DNA from 3 places in the Arthrobacter sp. SlRoot2-15 genome. Region 2 is predicted to be linked to each of the others. Evidence: riboswitches for the same ligand, from Rfam matches in the RefSeq annotation. Region 2 holds a riboswitch; each other region holds the start of a gene.

Region 1 (9,664 bases), 1.3 Mb from region 2:
TCGGCGTTCAACGCCTGGGTACTCACCAAGGGCCTGGAGACCATGGGCCTGCGGGTGAACCACTCTTCCGCCTCCGCGCTGCGGCTGGCCGGCTGGCTCGAGGAACAGCCCGCGGTCAGCTGGGTCAAGTACCCGTTGCTGCCCTCCCACCCGCAGTACGACCTCGCGGCACGGCAGATGAAGGCCGGCGGCACCGTACTGACCTTCGAGTTGTCCCCGTCCCCGGGTCGTTCGGCAAAAGAGGCCGCCTTCGCGCTGCTGGACGCGCTGCGGATCATCGACATCTCGAACAACCTGGGCGACTCAAAGTCGCTGATCACCCATCCGGCCACCACGACGCACCGCGCCATGGGCCCGGAGGGCCGCGCGGCGATCGGGCTGAGCGACGGCGTGGTGCGGTTGTCGGTGGGCCTGGAAGAGGTGGAGGACCTGATCCGGGACCTCGGGCACGCGCTCAAGCAGGTCTAGCTCCGGCGGACCCGGGACAATGTGGGGGCCGGGTCCGCTGCGCCCTCCATCTTCTCAGTGTCCGCGCCGCGCGTCGTGACCCGCACCGCGTGGGCGACGACGGCGGCCAGCCCGGCGTCGTCGGCGGGGGTGACCTGCCCCGGGGCGGCGAGCGCCTGCCGTTGTTGCTCCGACCCCGTGCCGTCCGCCAGGATCCGGTCGACGCCGAGCCGCGCGAGGTCCAGCTCGCCCTGCTCTGCCAGCACGGGGGCCAGGAAGTCCACGAGGGCATGCACCACCTCGGCCGCCGGGGCGGGGGTGAAGGTTCCAAAGTCGAGCAGCTGCCCGCGCAGCCCGCAGTTGCTGGCCTGCCAGGCGGCCATCCGCAACAGCAGCGTCGGCACCGGGGCGGGGTCGACGCCGTCGTCCCATTCCCGGGCCGCCGTCTCGACCAGCGCCCGCACCAGGACAGCGATCAGCGCCGCGTCCTCGGCCCGCAGGCACACATCCGCGACCCGCACCTCCACGGTGGGGTGGTGCCGGCACAGCCGCGAATCGAAGTAGACCATCCCCTCGTCCATCAGCACGCCGGTCTCCACCAGGCGGCTCACCACCCGGCGGTAGACCGGCAGGCTGCCAAAGATCATGGTGGGCCCGGACCCGGGCCACCGGTTCCACGCCTGCGTCCGGTAGCTCTCGAAGCCGGTCTCCGTGCCGTTCCAGTAGGGCGAGTTGGCGCTGAGGGCGATCAGCACGGCGAGCTTGTCCCGGATCCGGTCCAGCACCGCGACCGCTTCCTCCGGCGACTCCACCAACGTGTGGACATGGAACCCGCAGGTCAGCTGCTCCTGCACGGTGAGGCCGAACCTCTTCTGCATGGTGGCGTAGCGCGGGTTGGGCGTGGTGTGGGTGACCGACGCCAGCGGCGACGTGGCCAGGGCCGCCACGCGGGCGCCGTGTGTCTGGGCGGCCCGGTCGGTGAAAGCCCGGGCCGCCCGGATCTGCCGGAGCAGGGCGCCGTAATCCAGGCAGGGCAGGGTCTGGGTTTCGATCTGCTCCAGCTTGAGCTCGAAGCTGAACCCCGAATCGTCGTGCGCGGGCTCCGTGGCCGGCGCCGTCCCGGCGGCGGGCTGCGGCTTCAGACCGCCCAGCAGAGCGTCGGCCAGCGCCAACGGGACCCCGGTGGCGGGGTCCACGATCAGCAGTTCCTCCTCGACGCCAAAGGTGCGCATGGAACCATTGTCCGTCAGCCCCTCCCCCGTGGCGCTACCCCCAACGGCCGGGCGATTCAGGCTGCTTAGTCCTGGAAATACTCGATCTTGGCGCCGATCGTGTTGAGCCGTTCGGCCAGGTCCTCATAGCCGCGCTCGATCACATAAATGTTGCGCAGCTCGGACACGCCGCGGGCGGCGAGCATGGCCAGCAGCAGGCAGGCCGCCGGGCGCAGGGCCGGCGGGCAGCCGACCTCCGCGGCCCGCCACTTGGTGGGCCCGTTGACGTAGATCCGGTGCGGATCCAGGAGCTGGACCTGGGCGCCGAGCTTGTTCAGCTCGGTCAGGTAGATGGCCCGGTTCTCATAGACCCAGTCGTGGATCATCGTTTGGCCGTGGGCGTTGGCGGCGATCACGGCGAAGAACGGCAGGTTGTCGATGTTCAGGCCGGGGAAGGGCATCGGGTGGATCTTGTCCTCCGGCGCCCGCAGCTCCGAAGGCTGGGTGGTGACGTCCACCAGCCGGGTGCGGCCGTTCCGGGCAACGTATTCGGCCGACACTTCCAGCCGCTGGCCCATCTGCTCGAGCGTCGCGAGTTCGATCTCCATGAACTCGATCGGGACCCGGCGGATGGTGACTTCTGAGTTGGTCACGATGCCGGCGGTGATCAGGCTCATCGCCTCGATCGGGTCCTCGGACGGGAAGTATTCGATGTCGACGTCGATTGACGGGCGGCCGACGATCTTCAGCGTTGTGGTGCCCACGCCGTCGATCTGGACGCCCAGCATCTGCAGGTAGAAGCAGAGGTCCTGGACCATGTAGTTCGGGCTGGCGTTGCGGATGATCGTGGTGCCGCGGCGGTGGGCGGCGGCCATGATGGCGTTCTCGGTGACGGTGTCGCCGCGCTCGCTCAGGACGAAGGAGCGGTCGTGGCCGTCCGAGGGCGGCGCCTGCACGCTGTAGAAGCCGGATTTCGCGTCCACGCTGAGGCCGAACTGGCGCAGGGCCTGCATGTGCGGCTCCACGGTGCGGGTTCCGAGGTCGCAGCCGCCGGCGTAGGGCAGCCGGTATTCGGCGGACTCGTCGAGCAGCGGGCCCAGGAGCATAATGACGCTCCGGGTGCGGCGGGCCGCCTCGACGTCCATCGAATCCAGGTCCAGCACGGCCGGGCGGCGGATCTGCAGGTCGTTGGCGTTGAGCCAGGTGCATTCGACGCCGATGCTGGTCAGGACTTCGACGATCCGGTTGACCTCCTCGATCCGGGCCAGCCGGCGCAGCACCGTGGTGCCCCGGTTGATCAGGCTCGCGCAGAGCAGGGCGACGCCGGCGTTTTTGCTGCTGTTGACGTCCACGGCGCCGGAGAGGGTGCGGCCGCCTTCGACCCGGAGGTGCGTCATGGCGGGCCGGCCCACCTTGACGATGGTGCGGCCGAAGATCGATTCGAGCCGCTGGATCATTTTCAGGCTCAGGTTCTGCTTGCCCTGCTCCATCCGGGCGATGGCGCTCTGGCTGGTTCCCAGCTCGGCGGCGAGCTGTCCCTGGGTCCAGCCTTTCTCGCCCCGGGCATCCCGGAGCACGGCGCCAACGTATTCAGCAGTCTGTTGAGTCATATCCAATAAATATCACGGATGAGTTATTTAACCCCTGCGGACCGCGCGATTAGCAGTCAATCTCACAAAATATTCACCTCGTGCGATATAGCGCCGCCCTCGCCTCCCCCGGGCGGGCTGCTATTGCTGTCCCAGGAACACCATGTTCCAGGTGCCGGCGCCGATCGCCGCGGCCACGGCGGCGCCGGCGATCAGCACGCCCCCGAGCAGCACCCACACGTCCAGCCGGCTGAACGTCGCCTGCCGCGCCCAGGTCCGCTGCGCGCCGCCGAAACCGCGTGCTTCCATGGTCACCGCGAGCCGGGAGGCGCGGCGGACCGCCTGGACCAGCAGCCCGAAGCTCTGCCCCAGCGTGGCCTTCAGCCGCTGCACGGGGTTTCCGTGCGAGCCCACCCCGCGGGCGCGCCGGGCCATGCCGATGGTCTGCCACTCCTCGGCCATCAGCCCCACCAGCCGCATCGCGGCCAGGGTGCCCAGCACGAACCTGTGCGGCAGCCTGGCCTGCTGCGCCAGGGCGTCGGCCAAATCCGTCGGGTCCGTGCAGCTCATCAGCAGCACCGCGGGAAGCGCGATCGCGAGGCCGCGCAGCAGGAACCCGATCCCGAGCTGCAGCGAGCCCTCGCTGATGGACCAGACGCCGACGTCGAGCAGCGTCCGTCCGTGGTCCGCCGCCAGGATGGCGGTGCTCCAGCCGCCCACGGCCGCGGCGAGGATCAGCGGCCAGCCGCGCTGCCAGAGCAGGGCCAGGGTCAGGCCGGCGAGCGGGAACAGCAGGAGCTCGCCGGCGAGCGCCACGGATGCGGAAACCCAGTCGATGGACAGCGCCAGCGCCACGGTGATGAGCAGGACGCCGGAGAACTTGGCCAGCGGGTTGGCGCGGGTGAGCAGGGCATCGTTGCCGCGCAGGGTCAGGGTCTCCCTCACGGTGCAGCCACCCCGGGGTGCGCCCGGCCGGACAACCCGGGCTGCGGGGCGCCGAGGGCGAGCTCGGCGCCGCCCAGGACCTGGCTGAATTCGGCGTCGTGGGTCACCGAGACCACGGCCGTGCCGGCGTCGAGCAGCTCGGAGAGAAAGGAGGCCAGCTCTGCCCACGTGTTGGCGTCCTGGCCAAAGGTGGGCTCGTCCAGCACCAGGACCTGCGGGTGGGCGGCGAGCACGGTGGCTACCGAGAGCCGACGCTTTTCGCCGCCGGAGAGCGTGTAGGGGTTGGCGTCCACGAGGTCGCGCAGCCGCAGTCGCTCCAGCAGCTCGTCCACCCGTTCCTCGCCGCGGCCCAGGTGGCGGGGGCCGAACATCAGCTCATCCAGCACCCGGCCGGTGACGAACTGGTGCTCGGGTTCCTGGAACACCGTGCCGATCCGGGCGATCAGCTGCTGGGCCTTCCACTTGTACGGGTCGATGCCCGCGCCGGCGCTCAACTCGGTGGTGGCGGAGACGGACCCGGCAACGGGGGCCAGCAGGCCGGCCAGGGTCAGGGCGAACGTCGATTTGCCGGAGCCGTTGGGGCCGGTGATGGTCAGGGCCTGCCCGGCCCGGACCTGGGCCGTGATGCCGGCCTGCACCGGCGCAGGCGGGGCCGTCCGGAATCCCCCCAGCAGGCCGGTGCGGCGGGGCCGTTCGCGGGAGACGGCCAGTTTCTCGGCGGCGAGCAGCAGCTGGCCGGCATTTGAGCCCGCCGGGCCGCCACCGCGGGTGATCCCGTCTGCCACGCCGCTGCGCGCCCGCGTCGCCGGGACGTGGCCCGGCACCCAGACGCCGGCGGCGATGAGCATGTCCCGCGCCTGCTCCAGGACCGTCTCGGGCGGCCCGTCCAAGAGCACGCCGGAGTCCGCGCCGGACCCCGGCTGCAGCACGACGATCCGGTCCACGAGGTCTTTCCAGACGGCCACGCGGTGCTCCACGACCACCAGTGTGGCCCCGGACTTGTCCACGCAGCGGCCCACGGCGTCGCGGACCTCCAGGACACCGGCGGGGTCGAGGTTGGCGGTGGGTTCGTCCAGCAGCAGCAGCCCGGGCCGCATCGCGAGGATCCCGGCGAGGGCCAGCCGCTGTTTTTGGCCGCCGGAGAGCGCCGACGTAGGGTGCTCCAGCGGCAGCCCGCCGAGCCCGACGTCGTCGAGCGCTTCCGCCACGCGCCGCCAGATCTCCGCCGGCGGGACCGCGAGGTTCTCGGCGCCGAAGGCGACGTCGTCGCCGACCCGGGAGAGCACCACCTGGGTTTCCGGGTCCTGCTGCACCAGGCCGGCCCGTCCGCGTGCTGCCCGGGGCGGGACACCGTCGATCAGCAGGCTGCCGGTCTCGTCGGCGTCGTCCGCGTCGGCGGAAGCGGCTGCGGAAGCAGCTGCGGACGGGCCGGCGCCCTCCCCCAGCACCCCCGCCAAGGCGTGCAGCAGCGTGGACTTGCCGGAACCGGAAGGGCCCAGCAGCAGCACACGCTCGCCCGGGCGGATATCCAGGTCCAGTCCGCTGACGGCCGGACGTGTCCGCCCGGCGTGCCGCCAGCCCCAGCCGCGGGCGGTGACCGCGGCGGGTCGTACGTCGTAGACAGAAGTCATGCGTGTGCGGGCATCAGGAGAACACGGGTTCCGATGCCGCCTTGCGGGACGCGAACGACGCGAGCACCCCGGTCTTGGCCAGCCCGCGGGTGGCCAGCCAGGACAGTCCGCCGGCGATCACGGCTCCAGAGACGGCGCAGAAGACGATGTAGGCGAACTTGTCACCGGTCTCGTAGGCGATGTTCCAGCCCCAGGGCAGGAAGGAGTCGTTGAGGCCGCAGAACAGGCCCGCGCCGGCGCCGGCAAGCAGGGACACCGGCAGGTTGAACCGCTTGTACAGGAACGCGGCGAAGACGAGCTCGGCGCCGAGGCCCTGCACGAAACCGGAGAACAGCACGGAGGCGCCGTATTGGGAACCCATGATCAGCTCACCCGTGGCGGCCACGGTTTCGCAGAACAGCGCTGCTCCCGGTTTGCGGATGACCAGCATGCCCAGCACCGCCGGGATCATCCAGCCGCCGGCGTAGAGCCCGGTCAGCGGCGGGTAGACCGCGTTCAGCGGCACGGCTACGAGGTTGGCGCCCTGGGACCAGGCCCAGAAAATCACGCCGCCGGCAACAGCAATCAACGCGGCCAGCACAATGTCGACCACACGCCAGCTGTATTTGCCGGTGGCCAGTGTCTGCTTTGCAGAAATATCAGTCATATCGTCCTCCTGAGGTACAGGAGGGGAGGGTGTTCCGGCTGCGCGCGGCTTCCGCCACGGGTGCCGGGCACCCTGAGAACTCGACTCCCTTGCGCCGGTACTAACCGGATCAGGTTCGAGGGTCTGCGGCTGTCCGCACTCTCAGCGCCCACCTGTGGATCCCCGGACTGCTCCGGATGGCCGACGGCGGCGCTCCCCTGTCGTATTTAAAATCACCCTTATGGGCTGGCCCAGTTTACACCCGTTGGGGTTGCGCAGCGGCAGAACGTAACGGAAGCTGAATCCCATGAGCGATGCACAAGCGCCTTCCCCCGACTACGACCCCGACTCCGCGGAACCGCAGCCGCCGGGATCCCTGGCCGCGCTCATCGGCCGGATCCTGACGGAAATCGATGAACTGCAGTTCGAGTCCTTCAGCAAGGACGACGCGCTGGAGCTCGGGTTCCTGCTGGTGGAGCTCGGCCGGCAGCGCAACCACCCCATCGCCATCGACATCACCAAGGGTGAGCAGGTGCTCTTCCACGCGGCCCTCGAGGGTGCCACCCCGGACAACGAGCGCTGGATCAGGGCCAAGCAGCGCACGGCCTCGCGGTATGAAGTCCCGTCGCTCCTCGTGGGACTCCGGGCCCGGGCTGCCGGGCGCAGGATCGAGGACAACGCCTGGTTCGACCAGCTGGAGTTTGCCGCCCACGGCGGCTCGTTCCCCGTCTACCTGCGCGGAACCGGCGCGGTGGGCACGGTCACGGTCTCGGGGCTGCCGCAGAAGGCCGACCACGAACTGGTGGTCGAGGCCCTGACCGAATTCCTCGGCCGTCGGGGCGCCAGGGGAGGCTAGGCTAGGGGAAGCCCTGTTCCCTCCCGCAAGGAGTACGCCGCATGAACATCTTCATCAAACTGCTTGGCACCGGCATCAGCCTCGTCGCCGGTTTTGTCGGCACCAAGGTGGTTGACACCGTCTGGGAAAAGACCACCGGCAACAAGCCGCCCAAGGGCCACGACGACGACGTTCCCACCACCCTGCGCCAGGCCCTGACCTTTGCCCTGATTTCGGCCTCGGTCAGCGCCATCATCCAGGTCCTCGCCAACCGCGGCACGCAGCGCGCGATCACCCGCTTCGCCAAGACCCAGGATCTGGTCTAAACCGCTTGGTCTAAACCGCCTCGTCCAGAGCGGCGGGTCCCGGCGGCGGCGTCACTCGACGTCGTCGTCGGTGAACCCGCTCTTGCCGGCCGCCTGCTGCACCACGGCCTCCAGCTCGTCCGCGCTGAGCAGCTCCGGGTGAAGGTGTTTGGTGCGGTAGCCGGCCCGGCCCACCATGTGGGCGGAGACCGGCACGGTCAGCAGCTGGAAGATCCATGCCACCACCAGCACCGGCCACACCCACCAGGTGCGCAGCTGCAGCCCCACCGCGCAGAGCAGCAGGAACAGCCCCAGCACCTGCGGCTTGGTCGCGGCGTGCATCCGGCTCATCAGGTCCGGGAACCGCAGCAGGCCGATCGCCGCGCCGAGGGACATCACCGCCCCGAGCACCATAAACACGGCCGAGACGGCGTCGATCACGGCGTCGGCGGGGAACGTCTCAGGATTCATTGGGCTGTTTCCTCCGGTCCGCCACAAAACGGGCCACCGTCACCGAGCCCACAAAGCCGATGATGGAGATGGCCACCAGCAGCATCAGGTTGTTCAGGTGCCGGTTCACGGCCATGTCGATGCACAGCGCCGCGCCGAGGATGGCGAGCAGCACGTCGGCGGCGAGCACCCGGTCCAGCAGCGAGGGCCCGCGCGCGATGCGGATGATCGCCCCGCCGGCGGCGAGGGACAGCACGACGGCGGTAATGGCCAGGACCAGGGGCATCATGCGCCCACCTCCTGTTGCAGGGCGGAGAGTTCGGCCTTGGTGCCCATGATCCGGATCAGCCCGGCCTCGGTGTCGCGGACTTCCTTGCGGAGCTTGGCGGCATCCTCGGCGTCGCGGACGTTGATGCCGTGGATGTAAAGCGTGGACGTGGAGCGGTCCACCTCCACCACCAGCGACCCCGGGATCAGCGAGATGACATGCCCGGTGGCCGTCACCAGCAGGTCGGAGTGGCTCCGGAGCGGGACGGCGACGACGGCGCTGATTACCCGCGGCCCCCGGACCACGGCCAGGAACAGCACCTGGAAGCTGGCCGCCACCACCTTGGCCAGGAACACCAGGGCGAACGGCACGGCACGCAGCACGTTGAAGCGGCCGCCCAGTTCCACCGGCGGCAGGTAGAACACCCGTGCCACCACCACGGCGATCAGGGCGCCGAAGAGCAGGTTGCCGGCGCTGAAGTCCTGCCAGAGGGCGCCCCAGACGATGACGAGCCAGACCAGCAGCGGCAGCTCCTGGCGCAGCGAGATCCGCTTGCGCGTCATTTTGCCCCCTCCTGCCGCTGCTGCGCGATCACCGGGGCCTGGGCCTCGTCCCCCAGCACGGCCTGGATGTAGGAGGACCGGTCGAGCATCTCGGAAGCCGATTGCCCGGCGACCTGGAACAGCGGCCCGGCGAAGACCGTCAGCGCCACTCCCAGCAGCACCAGCCCCAGCGTGGAGCCCATCATGGTGCGCGGCAGCAGGGTCACGTTCTGCTGGCCGACGCGGTCCCCGGCCGGCTGGCCGCCGGGGACGGCGAGCAGCACGGGATCCGGATGTTCGGCGTCCTCGGGCTTGCGCCAGAACGCGCGGTTCCAGACCCTGGCGACGGCCAGCAGGGTCAGCAGGCTGGTCAGCACGCCGCCGGCCACGAGGGCGTAGGCCAGCGGGGTCCCGAGGGCAACACCGGCCTGCAGCAGGCCCAGCTTGCCGAGGAAGCCGGAGAGCGGTGGGATGCCGGCCAGGTTCATGGCCGGCACGAAGAACAGCACGGCCAGCAGCGGCGAGAGTTTGGCCAGCCCGGCGATCCGGTCCACCGAGGAACTCCCGGCGCGGCGCTCGATCAGGCCGGTCACGAGGAACAGGCTGGTCTGGATGGTGATGTGGTGCGCCACGTAAAACACCGCGGCCGCGAGCCCCGCTACCGAGGACATGGCCAGGCCGAACACCATGTAGCCGATGTGGCTGACCAGGGTGAAGGACAGCAAACGTTTAATGTCGCTCTGCGCCAGGGCGCCCAGGATGCCCACCACCATGGTCAGCAGCGCCGCGACCATTAGCGGGGTATTGAAGGTGTCT
Region 2 (9,664 bases):
CGCCGTTGGTGGCGTGCCGGTGCGGGGCGTGGTGGTAGTCGAGCAGGGTGGTGGTCTGGGGGTCCACGCGCAGGATGACGTCGCCGCCGTTGCCGCCGTTGCCGCCGTCGGGGCCGCCAAGTGGCTTGAACTTTTCGCGGTGGACGGAGACACAGCCGTGGCCGCCGGTACCGCCGGATACGTGCAGTACTACCCGGTCTACAAAGCTCGCCACGTGGATCTCCTCAGTGCTGTTCCTCGGGTCCCAGGGGCCCAAGATGATTGTAATGCGGTTAAAACACCGGTGGAGCGGACCTATTGGCCCGCCCCACCGATTTAGAACTTGTTGTTACTCTGCAGCTGCAGCAGCCACGATGTTCACAACGCGACGACCACGGCGGGTGCCGAACTCGACAGCACCGGGGGTCAGGGCGAACAGGGTGTCGTCGCCGCCGCGGCCGACGCCGGCGCCCGGGTGGAAGTGGGTGCCGCGCTGGCGGACGATGATCTCGCCGGCGGAAACTACCTGGCCGCCGAAGCGCTTGACGCCGAGGTACTGGGCGTTGGAGTCACGACCGTTGCGAGTGGAGCTCGCGCCTTTTTTATGTGCCATTTGGAATGCCTGCCTTCAAAAATTCTGGGGAAACTGTTGGAACCTGATCAGTAACGGGGAGTTACTTGATACCGGTGATCTTGACCTTGGTCAGTTCCTGACGGTGACCCTGGCGCTTCTTGTAACCGGTCTTGTTCTTGAACTTCTGGATAACGATCTTGGGACCACGGAGGTCTTCCAGGATCTCAGCCGTAACCGTTACCTTGGCCAGGTCCTTGGCTGCAGTCGTGACCTTGTCACCGTCCACCAGGAGCAGTGCGGGCAACTCAAAGGTGCTGCCGGCTCCACCGGGGACGCGGTTCAGGGTAACGAAGTCTCCAACGGAAACCTTCTCTTGGCGGCCGCCTGCGCGGACAATCGCGTACACCACTGGGGAACTCACTTCTCTCGACGTTTATTACTAGATTTGCGTGCGGAACCTGGTGCCAAAGTCTTTGGACCGGCTCACGCTGTGCCTCAACGCCGGTGGATTCCCCGGGGGAACCCATGAGCTATCCCGTGGAAAGTCCTGCCCGCAGTGCGGGTGAACAGTTCCTCAAGGTCATAACCCAAGTGTTGGCGTAAGCACCGAAGATCTAGACTACGCTAATTTTGCCTTCGGCCGCAAACGAGGCCGGTCCCGGCGGTAGTGCGTGACGGACGCCACACACTGTCCCCGAGGGGCCAAAGTGGTGGCATCGCAGCGACTTCCGGAACCGCGCCCCACCATCGTACCGGCCGCATCCCGCCGGGCCGCTCAGGCGTGCAACCTCGGCGCGTCGAAGAACTCCACCTCGTACCGGCAGGACTGCCCGAAGGCGAGGACCATGGCGCTGCGCTCGGCCTCGGAACCCCGGCGGGCCGCCGCGTCCGTGTATCTGATCGCCTGCCGGGTCGACTCCGCGAAGGCCTCGTCGGCGTAGGTGCGCAGCCAGTCCGCGTAGGGGTGACCCACCGGGGCGCCGGCGCCAAGGAACTCCCGGTGCAAGGCGGCGCCCACCTCGGCGTAGAGCCAGAAGCACGGCAGCGCCGCGGCCACCAGCACGCCGTAGCTGCCGGCGAGTGAAGCCGCGTGCAGATGGTCCACGTACGCCTTGGTGACCGGTCCCGGCGATCCCGCCGCTGCCCGGCCGCCCAGCCAGTTCCGATGCAGCTCGGATTCCACTTCGAGGCACTGCTGCGCCGAACGGGACCAGAACAGCTGTTCGGCTTCCGACGGCGCAAGGGCGGCCGCGCGCGACAGCACCCGGGAGTAGCCGTTGAGGTAGAGGGCGTCCTGGCCGAGGTAGTAGGCGAACTCGCGTTCGGGCAGGGACCCGTCCGCGAGGCCGCGGATGAAGTCCAGGGCGTAGATCGCGTCCAGCCCGCCAGCGGCGTGCCCGTCGAGGACCGCGGCGAAGTCCCCCTCGCGGGCGAAGGACGGCGCGGACGGCGAACCGCCCTGCTGCAGGTGGTGGAAATGGTGCACCGGACCGTTGCCGCGTCCGACGTCGAGGCGCCCGGCCTCCCGCAGCGCGCCCAGCAGCCACGGCTTGGCCTCACGCAGCGACGCCTCCCAGTCCCCCGTCCGGACTTGCACCGTGGCCAGCGCCGAGGACAGCGAGCAGCCGGTGCCGTGGCTGTTGCGGGTGGCGATCCGCTCGCCCGGCACCACCACCGTCTCCGCACCAAGCAGTCCTCCGGTGTTGACGAGCGCGTCCGGGCATCCTGCGTCGGCGTCGTCGTCGGCGCCGGTGTCCTGGAGGTGGCCGCCCTTGACCAGGACGGTGGAGCCGGTCAGCGCCGCGAGCCGTTTGCCCTGGTCCAGCGCCTCGTCCCAGTCCGCGGTGGGTTCTTCGCCGAGCAGCATGGCCAGTTCCGCCAGGTTGGGGGTGATGAGGTCCGCGAGCGGGAGCAGGGCCTGCAGGGCTGTCTCGGCCGATTCCTGTAGCAGCCGGTCGCCGCTGGTGGCCACCATCACCGGGTCCAGGACCACGACGGCGGGGCGGACCCGCTCGAGCCAGGACCGGACAGCGTCGATCACGACGGCGTCGCCGAGCATGCCGATCTTGACGGCGTCGATGGTGATGTCCTCGCTGATGGCGTCCAGCTGGGCGGTGAGGAAGGACGCCGGCGGGACGTGGACGGACCGGACGCCCTGGGTGTTCTGGGCCGTCAGCGCGGTAATGGCCGCCATGCCGTAGCCGCCATGCGCGGCGATGCTCTTCAGGTCCGCCTGGATGCCGGCGCCGCCGGAGGGGTCCGAGCCCGCAATGGCGAGGACCCGCGGAATCGTCGGCAGAACGGGTTCGCCGGGGGCGGCAGACGGGAACGTGGACTGCAGGATGGACGCGGGCCGGTCCGGTCCTGCCGGCTCGGTTGAGGCAGGTTGGGTCGATGAAATCAAGAGACATCCCTTCGCCGGTGCTAACCAGACAGGTTCAACGGGTCTGGATCTCAGCCGGCTCGTTGCGCGGCACCCCGTGTCAGTCCCCCAGCCTAGCGGTCCGTGCCAGGCTCTGTCCGCACCGCTGCGGTTGTTACCGTGCGCCCGTTAACGAACTCGCGGGTACCGTCCGGGCTCGACGCAATGTTGCGTCTTGCCCGGTCGGTACCCGCGAGTGGCGGCGTCTGCCCGGTGCTACAGCTCCGAAGCGGGAACGCCGACGCCGAGGATGATCGGTTCGCTGGCTGCCGGTTTGGCGGCCACCTTCGCCGGCTCCGGGGCCTTGGCCTCGTGGACCGAACCAGCAGCGGCCGACGGAGCAGTCGCGCGCTGCTGCACGGACGTCTCGTTGGCGGCGCCCTGGGCACGGCTGGCGCTCCGGTTCCGGCGTACCCGGCGCGGCGGGGTGGTGTCCGCGGCGGCGGCCTGCACTACGGGCGCCTTGGCAGCTTCCTGACGGACGGGTGCCTGCGCAGCGGGAGCCTTTGCGGCTTCCTGACGGACGGGTGCCTGCGCAGCGGGAGCCTTTGCGGCTTCCTGCCGGACGGGTGCCTGCGCAGCGAGAGCCTTGGCGGCTTCCTGGCGGGCGGGCGCCTGCGGTTCGCGGGTGCGGGCACTCGGGGCCTGGATCCGTGCGGTCCGGGCGCGTCCCCGGCCACGGGTGGCACGGGACGGCGCCGCGGCGGCGGCTTCGGCGGCTTCCGCTGCAGGGGCCTGCTCGGCGGCCTCAGCTTGGGCTTCGGGTGCTTCCGCGCCCTGTTCCGCTGCCGCCGGCTTGCCGGCCTCGGCGTCGCCCAGGTTGGCGAAGGCCTCGGTGAGCAGGTCCAGGGTCAGCGCCGGCTGCTGCGCTTCCTCGGCGTGCTCGACGAACGGCAGGGCAACCTGCTCGCCGCCGAAGGTCAGCACGGCGGCCGGACGCCCGGCAGCTTCCTCCGTCGAGGCAACTTCCACGGCCGCGTTCAGCGCCGCCTGGCGGGTTTCGGCGTCGGGCGCAGCCGTCGCGTCGCCGTCGTGCAGGTGGGCGGCGTGTGCGGCGGCGGCGATGTTCGCAAGCGCCGCGCGGGTAGCCTCCGCCTTGGCGTGGCGCTCGGCCTCGGTGGGCTCCGGGTGCACTGCAACGGGCGCGGACTGCTCGTCCGAACCCTGGCCACCCCGGCCGCGGCGGCGCTTGCGCTCGGTACGCGCGGCGGGCTGGTGTTCGGCCCGCGGAACATGGTGTTCGGCGGCGACGGTGTTGGCACGGCGGTGCTCGACGGGCTCGTCATGGGTGACAACGCCGCGGCCGGCGCAGGCTTCACACTGTTCGCCGAAGACTTCCAGCAGCCCGGTGCCCATCCGCTTGCGGGTCATCTGCACGAGCCCCAGGGAGGTCACCTCCGCCACCTGGTGCTTGGTCCGGTCGCGGCCCAGGCACTCCACCATGCGGCGCAGCACGAGGTCGCGGTTGGATTCGAGCACCATGTCGATGAAGTCGATCACGATGATGCCGCCGATGTCCCGGAGTCGGAGCTGCCGGACGACTTCCTCGGCCGCTTCCAGGTTGTTCTTGGTGACGGTTTCCTCGAGGTTGCCGCCGCTGCCGGTGAACTTACCGGTGTTGACGTCCACCACGGTCATGGCTTCGGTGCGGTCGATCACGAGCGAGCCGCCGGAGGGCAGGAAGACCTTGCGGTCCAGTGCCTTGTGGATCTGCTCGTCGATGCGCCAGGCCGCGAAGATGTCCGTGTCCTTGGTCCACTTCTCGAGCCGGCCCACCAGGTCCGGAGCCACATAGGTGACGTAGGCCTCGATGGTGTCCCAGGCTTCCTCGCCGGAGACGATCAGCTTGGAGAAGTCTTCGTTGAAGACGTCGCGGACCACCTTGATGGTCAGGTCCGGTTCGCCGTAGAGCAGCTCGGGGGCCAGGATCTTGGTAGACGTGGACTGGCTCTCGATGCCTTCCCACTGGGCGCGCAGACGGTTGATGTCGTGCGTCAGCTCTTCCTCGGAGGCACCCTCGGCGGCGGTGCGGACGATCACGCCGGCGCTCTCCGGCAGTCGGTCCTTGAGGATCCGCTTGAGCCGGTTCCGTTCGACGTCGGGCAGCTTGCGCGAGATGCCGGTCATGGAGCCGCCGGGCACGTACACGAGGTAGCGGCCGGGCAGGGAGATCTGGCTGGTGAGGCGGGCGCCCTTGTGGCCGACGGGGTCCTTGGTGACCTGGACCAGTACGGAGTCCCCGGACTTGAGCGCGTTTTCGATCCGGCGCTGCTTGCCCTCGAGATTGACGGCGTCCCAGTTGACCTCGCCGGCGTAGAGTACGGCGTTGCGGCCGCGTCCGATGTCGACGAACGCGGCTTCCATGGACGGCAGCACGTTCTGGACCTTGCCCAGGTAGACGTTGCCGATCAGGGAGTCCTGCTGGGTCTTGGAGACAAAGTGCTCGGCCAGCACGCCGTCCTCGAGGACGCCGATCTGGATTCTGTCGTCGCGCTGGCGGACGATCATCTGGCGGTCCACGGATTCGCGGCGGGCCAGGAACTCGGCCTCGGTGATGACGGTGCGGCGGCGACCGGTGTCGCGGGACTCGCGGCGGCGCTGCTTCTTGGCCTCGAGGCGGGTGGAGCCCTTGACGGAGGTGACGCGGTTGCTGGGCGGGGCCTCGCTGATCGCGCGCGGGGCCCGGACCCGGGTCACCGTGTTGGGCGGATCGTCGTCCCCGCCGCCGGTCAGTTCGAGGTCCTGGTCGCCGCGGCGGCGACGGCGGCGGCGGCGCGAGGTGACGCCGTCTTCGTGGGTGCCCTCGGTATCTTCACCGGACTCGGCGGCGTCTTCGGTTCCGCCGTCGGCGTCGGTGTCCGCCTCGCCGGCGCGGCTGCGGCCGCGGCGTCCACGGCTGCGACGGCGGCGGCGGCTGCCCGCGTCGTCACCCTCGGCTTCTTCGTCCTCGTCCTCCGTTTCCTCGGCTGCGGCCGGGGAGGGGCGGACGACGGCGGTCAGGTCCGGGGCCTGGAAGATCATCGAGGTGACGGCGCCGGGCGCGAGGAAGAGTGACGGGGCCTCGGTGGCTTCGGGGGTATCCGCTGCAGGGGCGGCCTCTGCTGCGGCGTCAGCGGCAGCGAGGACCGGCTCGGCGGCTGGGACGGATTCGGCCGGCGCCGCGGCGTCCTCGGTTTCCTCGGCCACGGGGGCCGCCTCCTTGGCGCGGGAGGCGCGGCGGCGGACGGGCTTCTCCGGGGCTTCTTCGGCTGCGGGCTGCTCAGCCGGGGCGTCAGCGGGCGCCTCTTCAGCTGCTGCAGCTGATTCGGCTGTGGCGGGCTCTGCTTCGGAGTCGATCTTTTTCCGCGACCGGCTCCGGCGGGCCGGGGCCTTCACCGGTTCGGCTGCCGCGGGGCTGTCGGCGACGGCGTCAGCGACGGCGTCGGACGTGCCGGCCGCTGCTTCTGCGTCCGCAGCGGGGGCTTCCTCCTTGGGCGCGGCCTTGCGCCGGGTCCGGGTGGCCTTCTTCGGCGCCTCCGTTGCTGCGGCGGTTTCCGTTGCTTCCTCGGTAACAGTTGCTTCGTCGTTACCGGCTACAAGCTGGTCATTATCCATATGTGGCGACACTCCTGCCCCTGATGTACCGCCACATCCGGCACCCGCGGGGGCAAATATTTGTCAACACCCGCAGGCATTGACAGAAGTCAATTGAGTACCCCCAGGTTCGCACCGGCAGTGGGGTGCGGCAGCCCTGGAAGGCCGGCGAGATTGTGCTGAACCCGTTGATCTGTACGTCACAACCAGGTGCCGTCCAATGGCATTGCGGGATAGGACGGATCGAGGGACCCGAAGTATGCCCTGCTCATCATTGGCGGTCTTGAAAACAAAGTCGCCGGACTGAGACGCGAATGTGGATCATGTCCCAGCCACGTTCATTGTCTCACAAGAGCCGCCAAAGCCGGGCTAAGCGGGGCATCCGTCCCGCGCCGCGCACCGAACAACGGGTGCCGGCACAACGCCCATCCCGATTCGTCCAGCCTGCGGCGATACAATCGGCCCAAGAGCACCCGACGCGAAGGATCGAGTTCCCATGCCCAGCATTTCCCACGCCCCGGACGATGTGACCGCCGGCGAGCACGCCGCCGGCGCGGCCGAGGCGGAGCGCCCCCTGCCGCCGATGACCCGCGACCGGCCGTTCGCGTGGTTGCTGCTGATCACCGGTGTCGTCGGCTGGCTGGCTTCCGGCACGCTGGTGCTGGAAAAACTGGAAGTCCTGAAGGATCCCGGCCATGTGACGGTGTGCGACGTGAACCCGTGGATCTCGTGCGGCCAGGTGATGCAGACCTGGCAGAGTTCAGTCTTCGGATTCCCCAACATGTTCATCGGCATCGTCGCGTTCGCCGTCATCATCACCACCGCCATGGGCCTCCTCGCCGGCGCCAGGTTCGCCCGCTGGTACTGGCTCGGCCTGCAGGCCGGTGTCACCCTGGGCTTCGCCTTTGTGGTGTGGCTCTGGTCGCAGGCGCTCTACTCCATCCACATCCTGTGCCCGTTCTGCATGATCGTCTGGGCCGCAATGATCCCGCTGTTCGTCTGGGTGACCGTCCGCAACGTCAGCCACGGCGTCATCCCGATGCCCTCCGCCGCAGCCCGCATCCTCGGCGACTCCGGCTGGATCCTTACGGCCCTGCTCTACGTCGCCGTGGTCGCCACCATCTTCTTCGCCTTCATCCAGGTCTTCATCGGCACCTCCGGCTACTGAGGAGACGGACCCGGATTAACCGCCGCGAGGTGACAGTTGAGGCCAATGTTCGCGTTGAACATTGGCCTCAGCTGTCACCTCGCTGGGGTGCTGCTGGTTCCTAGAACCAGATCTTGATCTCGCGTTCGGCGGACTCGGCCGAGTCGGAGCCGTGGACCAGGTTCTGCTGGACCTTGACGCCCCAGTCGCGGCCGAAGTCGCCGCGGATGGTGCCGGGCGCCGCCGTCGTCGGGTCGGTGGTGCCGGCGAGGGAACGGAAGCCCTCGATCACGCGGTGGCCCTCGAAGATCGCGGCCACCACCGGGCCGCTGAGCATAAACTCGACCAGCGGCTCGTAGAACGGCTTGCCCACGTGCTCCTCGTAGTGCTGCTCGAGGAGTTCGCGGGTCGCGTTGACCTTCTTGAGTTCGGCCAGGGTATAGCCCTTGGCTTCGATCCGGGCGATGATGCTGCCGGTCAGGTTGCGGGCGACGCCGTCGGGCTTGACCAGGACGAGGGTGCGCTCAATGCTCACAGCTGCTCCAATGTGGTTGGGGTGGGGTTCGGGACAAGTCTAGTTGCTTTGGCCGTCGGGGTTCGCGGCGTCCCAGGCTGCCTGCTCGCGTTCGCGCTGGGCAGCCTCGCGGTCGATCCGGATGCCGGTCCGGATGCCGTACCACCAGGTGATGGCGAAGAGGCCGCCGACCACGTACATTGTGGGCTCCACGATGCCGGTGAGGATCAGCAGTATCTGCAGGATCCAGCCCAGGGCCACGCCCCACGGCTTCGAGAGCACGGCGCAGGTCAGCACGAGCACCACGCTCAGTCCGATGCCGACGCCGAACACAAGCAGCGGCGGCAGTTCCCCGCGCCGCAGCCCGAAGACCGCGAGGGTGCCGAAGAGCGCCACAAAGGCCTCCAGCAGCAGCACGGTCGAGGCGAACATAACTTTGGTGGAGCGGCGCTTTTTGGGCATGCCCGGGCGCCATTCGCGCTGGGCCTTGGTAAGTCTGGCCATGGTTACGCCTCGGGCTTTCCGAGCAGGATCCGGGCCTCGGCCACGAGCGTGATGGAGCCGGTGACAAGGATGCCGCCAGCCAGGTCCTCGTTGGACTCGGCCCTCTCCACGGCCCATTCGAGGGCGTCGTCGAGCTTCTCGGCGACGTGGATGTTGTCCTCACCGAAACCCAGGTCCATCGCCAGCTCGGCGAGGTCCTCGGCCGGTACGGCGCGGGGCGAGTTGGACTGGGTGAAGCAGTACTCCGAGGCGAGGTCGCCCAGCGATTCCTTGAGCTGGCGGAGGATCTCCTCGGCGTCCTTTTCCTTCAGCACACCGACCACCACCACGAGCTTGCTGAAGCTGAAGGCCTCGTGGATGGCCTCGGCGGAGACCCGGATGCCCTCCGGGTTGTGCGCGGCGTCCACAATGATGGTCGGCGCGGTGCGGAGCACCTCCAGCCGGCCCGGGGAGCTGACTGAGGCGAAGGCTTCCTGCAGCACCTCGGCGTCGAGCGGCTTTTCGGCGCCGAAGAAGGCCTCCAGCGCGGCGATCGCGACGGCGGCGTTCTCGGCCTGGTGCGCCCCGTGCAGCGGCACCAGCAGGTCCTCGTAACGGCCGGCGATGCCCTGGATGGTCACCATCTGGCCGCCGACGGCCACGTTGCGGGACTCGACGCCGAATTCCACGCCTTCGAACCGGAACGGCACGTTGGTTTCCTTGGCCTTGTCCAGCAGGACCTGGGCCGCGTCGACGGGCTGCGCCGCGCTGACCAGGAAGCCGCCGGGCTTGATGATGCCGGCCTTTTCGTAGGCGATCTCCTCGGTGGTCTCGCCCAGCAGTTCGGTGTGGTCCAGTGAAATCGGGGTGATGACGGCGACCTGGCCGTCGCCGACGTTGGTCGCGTCGGTAATGCCGCCCAGGCCCACCTCGATGACGGCCACGTTGACCGGCTGGTCCGCGAAGACGGCG
Region 3 (9,664 bases), 510 kb from region 2:
AGATCTTCTCGTCTTCGACGCACTGGTAGTTGATCACGTGCGTGACGTCGTCGACGTCGATGCCGCGGGCGGCGACGTCGGTGGCGACGAGGACATCGACCTTGTTGTTGCGGAAGGCGCGCAGCGCCTGCTCGCGGGCACCCTGGCCGAGGTCGCCGTGGATGGCGGCGGCGGCGAAGCCGCGGTCCACCAGTTCCTCGGCGACCTTGGCAGCGGTGCGCTTGGTCTTGGTGAAGATGATGGTGCGGCCGCGGCCGCGGGCCTGCAGGATGCGCGAGACGACCTCGATCTTGTCCATGCTGTGGGCACGGTAGATGAGCTGGCGGATGTCGCGCTTGGTCAGGCCCTCGTCGTCGGGGTCAGCGGCCCGGATGTGGGTGGGCTGGCTCATGTAGCGGCGCGCCATCGCGATGACCGGGCCGGGCATGGTCGCGGAGAACAGCAGCGTCTGCCGGACCGCGGGGGTGCCGGCGATCAGGGTCTCGACGTCGGGCAGGAAGCCGAGGTCCAGCATCTCGTCGGCCTCGTCCAGGATGACCATCTTGACGTTCTTCAGCACCAGGTGCTTCTGCTTGTACAGGTCGATCAGGCGCCCGGGGGTGCCGACGACGACCTCGACGCCCTGCTGCAGCGCCTCGACCTGCGGTTCGTAGGCGCGGCCGCCGTAGATGGTGGTGATCCGGGCGTTGCGCTTGCGGGCTGCCGTCTGCAAGTCGCTTGCGACCTGCACGGCCAGCTCGCGGGTCGGCACAATGACGAGGGCCTGCGGCGCGCCGGGGGCGGGCAGCAAGGCGTAGCCGGCGTCGTCGCGGCCGATGACCCGCTGCAGGGCCGGGATGCCGAAGCCAAGAGTCTTGCCGGTGCCGGTCTTGGCCTGGCCGATGATGTCATGGCCGGACAGCGCGACGGGCAGGGTCATGGCCTGGATCGGGAACGGGTGGGTGATGCCGGCGTCGGCGAGGGATTCCACGATGTCGGCGCGGACGTTGTAGTCGGCGAACGACTTTTCCGCGATTTCGTGCGGTTTTTCGTCCGAGATGATGGTCTCTTCCGGCTCGATCGATTCCGTGCCGGATTCGTCGGTCAGAAGCTGGTGCGTGTGCAATTCACTCACAGGGGAGTTTCCTTATTCATTTGGGCTGCGCTGCTTGCTCAACGGGGCCGGCGCGGGGCCGTTCCGGAGCACGCTCAGACGCGCAAGCAAGTCCAGTGGAAGCCGATCGCGGGCTATCTGATGCTGGCACTGGGACCAGCGGGTGTGTCTCAAGATCGCGTAGGGGCGGGCTTGTTGAATTCGAAAAACTTGGAAATCAACGACCGGGCATCCATTACTACCTTTCCAGTCTAGCCGTTCGCCGTTGCGAACCTCGACCGGGGGCCGCGGTGCGGCGCGCCCATGTGCCCCGCAACGGCGCGGAGCCGGGACCGGCGAATCAGCCGACGAGCTCGAGCCGGACTTCCCGGGTGGCGATGTCCGAGGACACCACGCGCACCCGGACCTGGGTGCCGGACTCGAGGTCGCCGGGGCACCGGGCGGTCACCGCGGGCTCGGCGATCTGCACGATCCCGGACGGGCCGTTCCCGTTTCCGTTTCCCTTGCCGGTGCCGGTGCCGGTCCCGTTTCCGTTGCCGCCGGGCCCGCCGGCGCCGTTCTTGGCCGGTTTCGAGCCGGAGATGACGACGGCGTCGAACTCCTGCCCGATGTGGTTGATCAGCAGGGCGGCCTCCACGGTGTCCAGCGAGAGCCGCTCCAGCTTGGCGGCCAGCTGGTCCGAGGCCGCCATGATGGCCGGCAGCGAGGGGAGCGCCGCGCGGGCCCAGCCGGGGACCTCGGCGCCGTTGGACAGGGCCTCGCAGATGACCAGGACGAAGCGGTCGATCAAGCGGCGCAGCGGGGCGGTGGAGTGGGCGTACGCCGCGCCGATGGCGGACTGGATCGCGTCCCCGGGGACTTCGCCGTCGAACGGGGTGTAGCCGGCGCCGCGGAAAAGCATGCCGGCCGAGTGGACGATCGCCAGCTGCCGGGGGTCCGTGGGGTCCAGGGTGCGCAGGTATTCCCCGTAGCTGATCTCCCCGTCCCACGGCTTGCCGAGCGCGCCGGTCTGGCGCCGGAAATGCCGCAGCGAACGCTCGTCCGGCGCGGGCATGGTGCGCAGGATGCCGACCTTGCCCCGGAGCATCAGCTCGGCCGCGGCCATGCCGGTCATCAGCGAGATCTGGGCGTTCCAGTCCTCCACCGGCAGCGGCGGGGCCGCGACAATCCGGTAGCCGCCGTCGGGCAGCTGCTCGATTTCCTGCTCCGGCATGTTCAGGCTGGCGCCGCCGCGCAAACGTTCCAGTTCCACCCGCTTGCTGCCGACTTCCTTCAGCAGCTGCAAGAGGGGGTCGGCGGTGCCGCCGTCGAGCTCGGCCTGCACCCCGTGGTAGCTGAGCTTGGCCCGGCTGCGGACCTGCGCCCGGCGCACCAGGACGGAGGACACCTCGGCGGCGGCATCGAGCTCGAACTCCCAGACGAAGGCCGCGCAGAGCTGGCCGGCCAGCAGGCTGCCGGCCGCCTCGCTGATGACTTCCGGATGCAGCGGGATCCGGCCCTCCGGCGTGTAGAACGTCTGGCCGCGGCGGCGGGTTTCGGCGTCGAGCGCGCTGCCTGGGGCGACGAAGGAGGGGACGTCCGCGATCGCGTAGAAGACTTTGTACCCGTCGCCGGCGCGGTCAATGAAGAGCGCCTGGTCCAGGTCCGTTGAGGAGGCCGGATCAATGGTCACAAACTCCACGTGGGTCAGGTCCAGGGCCGGCAGCTCGTGGCCTGCCACCGCTGCCTCGGCCTCGCGGAGCACCTCGTCCGGGAACGGGCCCGGCAGCTCCAGCGTGGTGCGCAGTGCGTTGAGCGACTGGGCCAGTTGGTTCTGCTGCTGGCGCACGCTTGGGGTCAGGCGATGATGAGACACGAAAATCAGGTTAGCCCGATTTTCGCCATTAGTCTTGGAGCATGAGCACTTCCCCGGCCAGCCCCGTCCGCGACCAGCATTTTCTCCGGGAGCTGCTGGGTGTGATGGCCTACGGGGAGCTCTCGGCCTTCGAACGGCTGTCTTCCGACGCCCGGTATTCGCCCACGCTGCATGACCGCGCCGTGCTGGGGAGCCTTGCCGTCACCGAGTTCCAGCACTACGAACTGGTCTGCGCGAAACTGGCGGAGCTCGGCGTCGACGCGGAGGAGGCCATGCTGCCGTTCCAGCCGTCCGTGGACCACTTCCATGAGCGCACCCGCCCCTCCGACTGGTACGAGTCGCTGATGAAGGCCTACGTGATCGACACGGTGTCCGCGGACTTCTACCGCCTGATTTCCGGCTACGTCGACGCCGGCACGGCCGCCCTGATCGAGCAGGTCCAGTCAGCCGAGGGCGCGACGGCAGTGCTGGGCGAACGGCTCAAGGCGGCGCTCGCGGATGATCCCCGGCTGGCTTCCCGGCTGGCCCTGTGGGCGCGGCGCCTGCTGGGCGAGGCGCTCACCCAGGCCCAGCGCGTCAGTGTGGACCGCGCCCTCCTGGGCGGTCTGGCCGGCGTGGACGAGGCCGGGGCAGGGGAACTGGTCCGCTCCCTGACTGCCGAGCTCGCCGCCGCCCACTCCCGCCGGATGTCCCAGCTGGGGCTCGCGGGTTAGCTGGACGCGGCGTCGGCATCCGCCCCCGCGTCGAGCGAGGCAAGCAGCGCGCGTGCCGCCCCGGCGGGATCGTCGGCCTCGGTGATCGCCCGGACCACCACGACCCGGCGGGCGCCCGCCTCCACCACCTGCTCCACGTTGCCCAGATCGATGCCTCCGATCGCAAACCACGGCACCACCCCGGCGACCCGGCCGCTGTCGCCGGCCTCGGCCCGTTCAATCGCCGCCGCGGCGTAGCGCACCAGGTCCAGCCCGACGGCGGCGCGGCCCGGCTTGGTGGGGGTCGCCCAGACCGGACCCACGCAGAAGTAGTCCAGCCCGCTCCGGCCCGGGGCCGCGGCGATGGCCGCGTCGACCTGTTCCGGGGTGTGCGTGGACATGCCGATCACGGTGCCCTTGCCCAGGAAATCCCGGGCCGCGGCGAAGGGAATGTCCTTCTGGCCGATATGGAAGACCGGCGCCCCGGCGAGCGAGGCGAGGTCGGCGCGGTCGTTCACGGCCCAGAGCCGGCCGTGCCGCTGCGCTACGGAGTGCAGGACCTCCAGGAGCTCGAGCTCCTCGGCCGCCTCCAGTGACTTGTCCCGCAACTGGATGATGTCCACCCCGCCGGCGAAGGCGGCGTCGACGAAGTACTCGAAGTCGCCGCGGCCCTTCCGGGCATCGGTGCACAGGTACAGGCGGGCGGTGGTGTGGACATCCTGGCTCATGCCCCAAGCCTAGTTCCTCTAAACTGGGCGCATACCGCGGGAGCCCGCGCGGGCCGTCACACGGCCGCCGGGCTGAGAGGGCGTCAGAGCCGACCGCTTGACCTGATCCGGCTAGTACCGGCGTAGGGAAGGAAACCTATGGACGCACCAGTCCCGCCATCGGCCGCCCCGGCGGACCCCTCAGCACACCGGTACGACGTCGCCGTGATCGGCGGCGGGGTGGTCGGCCACGGGATCGCCTGGGAGGCGCGGCGCTCGGGCCGTTCCGTGGCCCTGATCGATGACGCCCCCGGCAGCGGGGCCAGCTGGGCTGCCGCCGGCATGCTGGCCCCCGTCAGCGAACTCCACTACCAGGAGGAAGCGCTCCTGGCGCTCATGCTGGAGGCCGCCCGGCTGTGGCCGGGCTTCGCCGCCGGCCTGGACGGTGCCCTGGACGGCGGTACCGGGTCCGGCCCGGAAGGGGCGGGCGGCACGGGGTATCTCACGACGCCGACCCTCGCCGTCGGCGCGGATGCGGCGGACCGCCGGGCACTCGCGGACCTGCGGGCCGTGCAGCAGGCCTGCGGCCTCGCCGTGGAGCCGCTGACCGTGCGTGAGGCACGGGCCCGCGAGCCGCTGCTCAGCCCCGGCATCTCCTGCGCCCTCGACATACCCGCCGACCACCAGGTGGACCCGCGCCGGCTGCTGGGCAGGATCGGAGCGCTGCTGCGCGCGGACGCCCGGTTCGCGGCCGTGCCCCGCCGCGCCGACGGGCTGCTCTGGGACGGAGGCCGCGTCTCCGGCGCCAGCCTCGAAGGCGGCGGCGAGATCCGCGCAGACGAGACCGTCGTGGCCAACGGCCTCGGGGCGGCGGACCTGCAGGGCCTGCCCGGGGGACTCGCCCTGCCGCTGCGCCCGGTCTACGGGGACATCCTCCGGCTCCGTGTGCCGCCACGGCTCCGGCCGCTGCTGCGCTCCACCGTGCGGGGACTGGTCCGGGGGGTGCCGGTGTACATCGTCCCGCGGGAGGACGGCACGGTCGTGATCGGAGCGACCCAGCGGGAGGATGCGCCCACGGAGTCCGAGGCGGTGTCCGCCGGCGGCGTCTACCAGCTGCTCCGCGACGCCCAGCAACTGCTCCCCGCCGTCGCCGAACTCGAACTGCTTGAGGCCACGGCACGGGCCCGGCCGGGAACGCCGGACAATGCCCCGCTCCTGGGGCGCGTTCGCCGCCCCGGCTCCGGCGGCGACGTCGAGGGGCTGATCATCGCCACCGGCTTCTTCCGGCACGGCGTCCTGCTGACCCCGGTGGCCGCCGCGGTCTGCCGGGAGCTGCTGGACGGCCCGCCGGACCCGCGCTGGGCCGGGTTCCGCCCGGACCGCTTCTCCGCCCGCCGGGAATCAGCACAGGACTTTTCACCGAACGACAGGACAACAGCATGAATATCAGGCTCAACGGGGCACAGCACACCCTCGCCGACGGCGCCACGGTCAGCGCCCTGGTCAGCGTCGTCACCGGCCGGCCGCTGGCCGCCGACGGCCAGGCCACGGACGGCCGGAAGCTCGGCGTCGCCGTCGCCCGCAACGCCGAGGTGGTACCGCGCAGCCGCTGGCACGCGACGGCGCTCGCCGAGGGCGACGACGTCGAGCTCGTCACGGCAGTCCAGGGAGGATGAACACCATGGGAGAAACAGCACCGACCGCAACGCGGCAGACACGCCGGGATCCGCTGACGATCGACGGGGTGGAACTGGGCTCGCGGCTGATCATGGGGACCGGCGGCGCGCCGAGCCTGGACGGCCTCGGCACCGCCCTGGTGGCCTCCGGAACCGAACTCACCACGGTGGCAATGCGCCGCTACTGGCCGGCCGAAACCGGTTCGCTGTTCCAGTTGCTGGCGGAGCGGAACATCCGGGTGCTGCCCAACACCGCCGGCTGCTTCACCGCCCGGGACGCCGTCCTCACGGCCGAGCTGGCCCGGGAAGCACTCGAGACGGACTGGGTGAAACTCGAGGTGATCGCCGACGAGCACACGCTGCTGCCAGACGCCGTGGAACTCGTGGAGGCCACCGAACAGCTGGTGGCCCGCGGGTTTAAGGTCTTCGCCTACACGAACGATGACCCGGTGCTCGCCCTCCGGCTCGAACACCTCGGCGCGACCGCCGTGATGCCCCTCGGCGCCCCGATCGGCACCGGCCTGGGCATCCTGAACCCGCACAACATCGAACTGATCGTCTCCCGGGCGTCGGTGCCGGTGGTGCTCGACGCCGGCATCGGCACCGCCTCCGACGCGGCGCTCGCGATGGAACTGGGCTGCGACGCCGTGCTCCTCGCCACCGCCGTGACCCGCGCCCAGGACCCGGCGATGATGGGGGAAGCCTTCAAACACGCCGTCATCGCCGGCAGGCTTGCCCGGAACGCCGGCCGGATCCCGCGCCGCGAGCATGCCCTCGCCTCGTCCGCCATGGAGGGCCGCGCCGAGTTCCTTTAGCGGTTCCGGTGCCGGAACACCGGCCGGAGTACCATTCCTGAAAAGAAATGTGGCGGCAGGTGTCCTCTTGGCGGCATCGTCCTCGTCGTACTGATGTATCGACCGACTAGAAGGAGCACTTGTGGACTACATGCTTTTTATCTGTACCGATCCCACCGCGCCGGAATATGTGGCCGCCGAGGACAACATCGAGGAATGGGCGGCCGAGGTGGAGGCCCGGGGCATCGCCCGGCACGGGGACCGCCTGCGTCCTGTCGAGGACGCCACCACGGTCAAGGTGCGCGCCGGCGAGCTGGTTGTCAGTGACGGTCCCTTTGCCGAGACCAAGGAATGGGTGGCGGGCTACGACATCATCGCCTGCGCCGATCTTGATGAGGCGATCGAGGTCGCATCCAAGCACCCGATGGCCCGATTCGGCAAGATCGAGATTCGGCCCGTGTGGCCGTTCGGATCCTAGCGGCCGGCCCGGAGCCGGCGATGACGGACGTCGGGGTCCCGTGAAGGCTGACGTGTTGGACGTGCGGACCGCGATCGAAGAGGCCTCCGCCGCGGAGACCGCGCGGATCAACGCCACCCTCATCCGCGTCACGGGCGACTGGAGCCTGGCGGAGGACTGCGTCCAGGACGCCTTCGCGCGCGCCCTGGTCGACTGGCCGGAGCGTGGAATCCCGGACAACACCGGGGCGTGGCTGACAACCGTCGCCAGGAACAGGGCGATCGACCGGATGCGGAGCGCAGCCAGCGAAAAGAGGGCGGTGCGGGAACTCGGGATCCTGGCTGAGCTCGAAGCTCTGGCCGACCCCGCCCCCGGCGATCCGGGGGACGGCGACGACCGGCTGCGCCTGATCCACACCTGCTGTCATCCGGCCCTCGCGCTGGAGGCGCGGGTGGCCCTGACCCTGCGCACCGTGGCCGGCCTGACCACGGGCGAGATCGCCCGCGGGTTCCTGGTCTCGGAGGCCACCATGGCAAAACGGCTGGTCCGTGCCCGCGCCAAAATCCGCGACGCCGGGATCCCCTACCGGGTGCCCCCGCCGGAGCTGATCGCCGAACGCACCGCAGGGATCCTGGCCGTCCTCTACCTCATGTTCAACGAAGGATATGCGGCCACCGGCGCCGAGACGCTGATCCGCGAACCCCTGGCCCGGGAAGCGATCCGGCTCAACCGGCTGCTGGTCGCGCTGCTGGCCGGATCCCCGCAGCAGCCCGAAGCCATGGGCCTGCTGGCGCTGATGTTGTTCCAGCATGGCCGCCGGCACGCACGCACGGACGCCGGCGGGGACCTGGTGACGCTGGAGGACCAGGACCGCGGACGGTGGGACCGGGCCGCAACGGCGGAGGCGGTGGACCTGCTGGACGCCGCCGACCGGATCGGCATTCAACGCGGCGCCCGGCCCGGCAGTTACCGGATCCAGGCCGCCATCGCCGCGTGCCACATGACCGCCAGCGACTTCGGCAGCACCGACTTCGCCCGCCTGGCGCAGCTGTACGACCGGCTCGCGCAGCTGGCGCCGTCACCGGTCGTGGAACTCAACCGCGCCGTCGCCGTCGCCATGTCCCAGGGGCCGGATGCGGGGCTGGAACTCATCGCCCGGCTGGAACGGACCCGGTCGCTGGAGGGGTACTACCTCCTGCCGGCCGCGAAGGCGGACCTCCTTCGCCGCCTCGGACGAATGCGGGAGGCCGGCCACGAATACCGGCGGGCCCGGGAACTGGCGCCGTCCGAGGCCGAGCGGCGCTACCTCAACAAACGCCTGGCGGAAACTCGCCCGGAAGAATCGGGAGTACTGTGATGCGCATGGAGATGCGTCTGGAAGTCGTTCAAGTGCCTGTTGCCGACGTCGATGCGGCCAAATCGTTCTACACCGAGAAGCTGGGTTTCGCGCTGGACCACGACGTGGAATACATTCCCGGCATGCGGGTGGTGCAGCTGACGCCGCCCGGGTCCGCCACCTCGATAGTCGTCGGCACGGGCATGACCAGCATGGCCCCCGGGAGTCTCGAGGGGCTGCAGTTGGTCGTCCCGGACATGGCGGCCACCCGTACCGAACTGCTGCGGCGCGGAGCCGAGATCAGTGAGGTCCAGGACATGGGCGGCATCGCCTTCGCCTATTTCAGCGACCCGGACGGAAACCGCTGGGTCATTCAGGAATCCACGTCCCCTGGGGCGAAGGAAGCCTTTCAGGGCTAGGGCAGAGGCAAGCTCTGCTCAAACATCCCTCGGGGCAGTAGGCGGGTGTTCGGCCACGCAGAAGAGGTTCCCCTCCAGATCAGCCAGGGTGGTCCACTGCACGTGCGGGAATTCGTCCAGGACGTCCCACCGGTAGGTGGCACCGAGGCCGAGGAGACGATCGACCTCCGACTGTCGTGACCCCCAAGGGACGGTCAGGTCCAGGTGGAACGTTTGGTGTTCGGGGCGGGGACCGGTCATCGGTTGGAAGAACATTGCGAACCCTCCGGGGCCGGCCGGTGGCAGGTAGACGCTGTCACCTCCGGGTGAAGGCGAGGCGCCGGTCACGGATGCCCAAAATTCGGCAAGCCCGGCTGGATCCTGGGCCTCCAGGTTTACCGCACCAAGGGTGATCTGAGGAGACGTCATGGCTGCCACGCTAGCAGGACGCAGGGGCGGGCATACTAGATCCCTGCATCCGGGCCGCAGGCCGAGCTTGGGTTCCACGTCTGTCACACCGCCCCCGCGGAAACCGCTTAATGCAGTGTGGCCACCCACCCGTGGGGGAGTGGCCACACTGCTGAGGGCTTTCGCGTTAGAGCCGCAGGATGGCGGACATCCGCGCCGTATCCTGCCGGGTGCGGGACCGGCCAAGA

The links. Region 2 has a riboswitch for thiamine pyrophosphate ahead of AC6I9V_RS15640 (bifunctional hydroxymethylpyrimidine kinase/phosphomethylpyrimidine kinase). Riboswitches for the same ligand answer to the same signal wherever they lie in the genome.
Region 1: another riboswitch for thiamine pyrophosphate. It lies ahead of AC6I9V_RS09580 (ECF transporter S component); the one in region 2 lies ahead of AC6I9V_RS15640 (bifunctional hydroxymethylpyrimidine kinase/phosphomethylpyrimidine kinase).
Region 3: another riboswitch for thiamine pyrophosphate. It lies ahead of thiO (glycine oxidase ThiO); the one in region 2 lies ahead of AC6I9V_RS15640 (bifunctional hydroxymethylpyrimidine kinase/phosphomethylpyrimidine kinase).

What each region holds. Positions count from the first base shown of each region.
Region 1 is NZ_AP046058.1:2,097,985-2,107,648, reverse strand. It holds gene AC6I9V_RS09605 (O-succinylhomoserine sulfhydrylase) at 1-468, shown strand, start outside; gene AC6I9V_RS09600 (glutamate--cysteine ligase 2) at 465-1,679, opposite strand; gene AC6I9V_RS09595 (UDP-N-acetylglucosamine 1-carboxyvinyltransferase) at 1,745-3,268, opposite strand; gene AC6I9V_RS09590 (energy-coupling factor transporter transmembrane component T family protein) at 3,389-4,192, opposite strand; gene AC6I9V_RS09585 (ABC transporter ATP-binding protein) at 4,189-5,823, opposite strand; gene AC6I9V_RS09580 (ECF transporter S component) at 5,837-6,469, opposite strand; TPP riboswitch at 6,538-6,678, opposite strand; gene AC6I9V_RS09575 (heme-degrading domain-containing protein) at 6,756-7,304, shown strand; gene AC6I9V_RS09570 (DUF4235 domain-containing protein) at 7,346-7,609, shown strand; gene mnhG (monovalent cation/H(+) antiporter subunit G) at 7,661-8,059, opposite strand; gene AC6I9V_RS09560 (MrpF/PhaF family protein) at 8,049-8,327, opposite strand; gene AC6I9V_RS09555 (Na+/H+ antiporter subunit E) at 8,324-8,869, opposite strand; gene AC6I9V_RS09550 (Na+/H+ antiporter subunit D) at 8,866-9,664, opposite strand, start outside.
Region 2 is NZ_AP046058.1:3,363,046-3,372,709, reverse strand. It holds gene obgE (GTPase ObgE) at 1-214, opposite strand, end outside; gene rpmA (50S ribosomal protein L27) at 329-592, opposite strand; gene rplU (50S ribosomal protein L21) at 654-962, opposite strand; gene AC6I9V_RS15640 (bifunctional hydroxymethylpyrimidine kinase/phosphomethylpyrimidine kinase) at 1,329-2,897, opposite strand; TPP riboswitch at 2,947-3,044, opposite strand; gene AC6I9V_RS15635 (Rne/Rng family ribonuclease) at 3,192-6,569, opposite strand; gene AC6I9V_RS15630 (vitamin K epoxide reductase family protein) at 7,045-7,716, shown strand; gene ndk (nucleoside-diphosphate kinase) at 7,817-8,230, opposite strand; gene AC6I9V_RS15620 (DUF4233 domain-containing protein) at 8,270-8,713, opposite strand; gene AC6I9V_RS15615 (bifunctional folylpolyglutamate synthase/dihydrofolate synthase) at 8,716-9,664, opposite strand, start outside.
Region 3 is NZ_AP046058.1:2,849,009-2,858,672, forward strand. It holds gene AC6I9V_RS13185 (DEAD/DEAH box helicase) at 1-1,114, opposite strand, end outside; gene AC6I9V_RS13190 (RNB domain-containing ribonuclease) at 1,434-2,948, opposite strand; gene AC6I9V_RS13195 (ferritin-like fold-containing protein) at 2,990-3,661, shown strand; gene thiE (thiamine phosphate synthase) at 3,658-4,368, opposite strand; TPP riboswitch at 4,395-4,515, shown strand; gene thiO (glycine oxidase ThiO) at 4,507-5,790, shown strand; gene thiS (sulfur carrier protein ThiS) at 5,787-6,023, shown strand; gene AC6I9V_RS13215 (thiazole synthase) at 6,029-6,838, shown strand; gene AC6I9V_RS13220 (YciI family protein) at 6,969-7,295, shown strand; gene AC6I9V_RS13225 (RNA polymerase sigma factor) at 7,348-8,631, shown strand; gene AC6I9V_RS13230 (VOC family protein) at 8,637-9,029, shown strand; gene AC6I9V_RS13235 (VOC family protein) at 9,048-9,437, opposite strand; gene AC6I9V_RS13240 (hypothetical protein) at 9,604-9,664, opposite strand, start outside.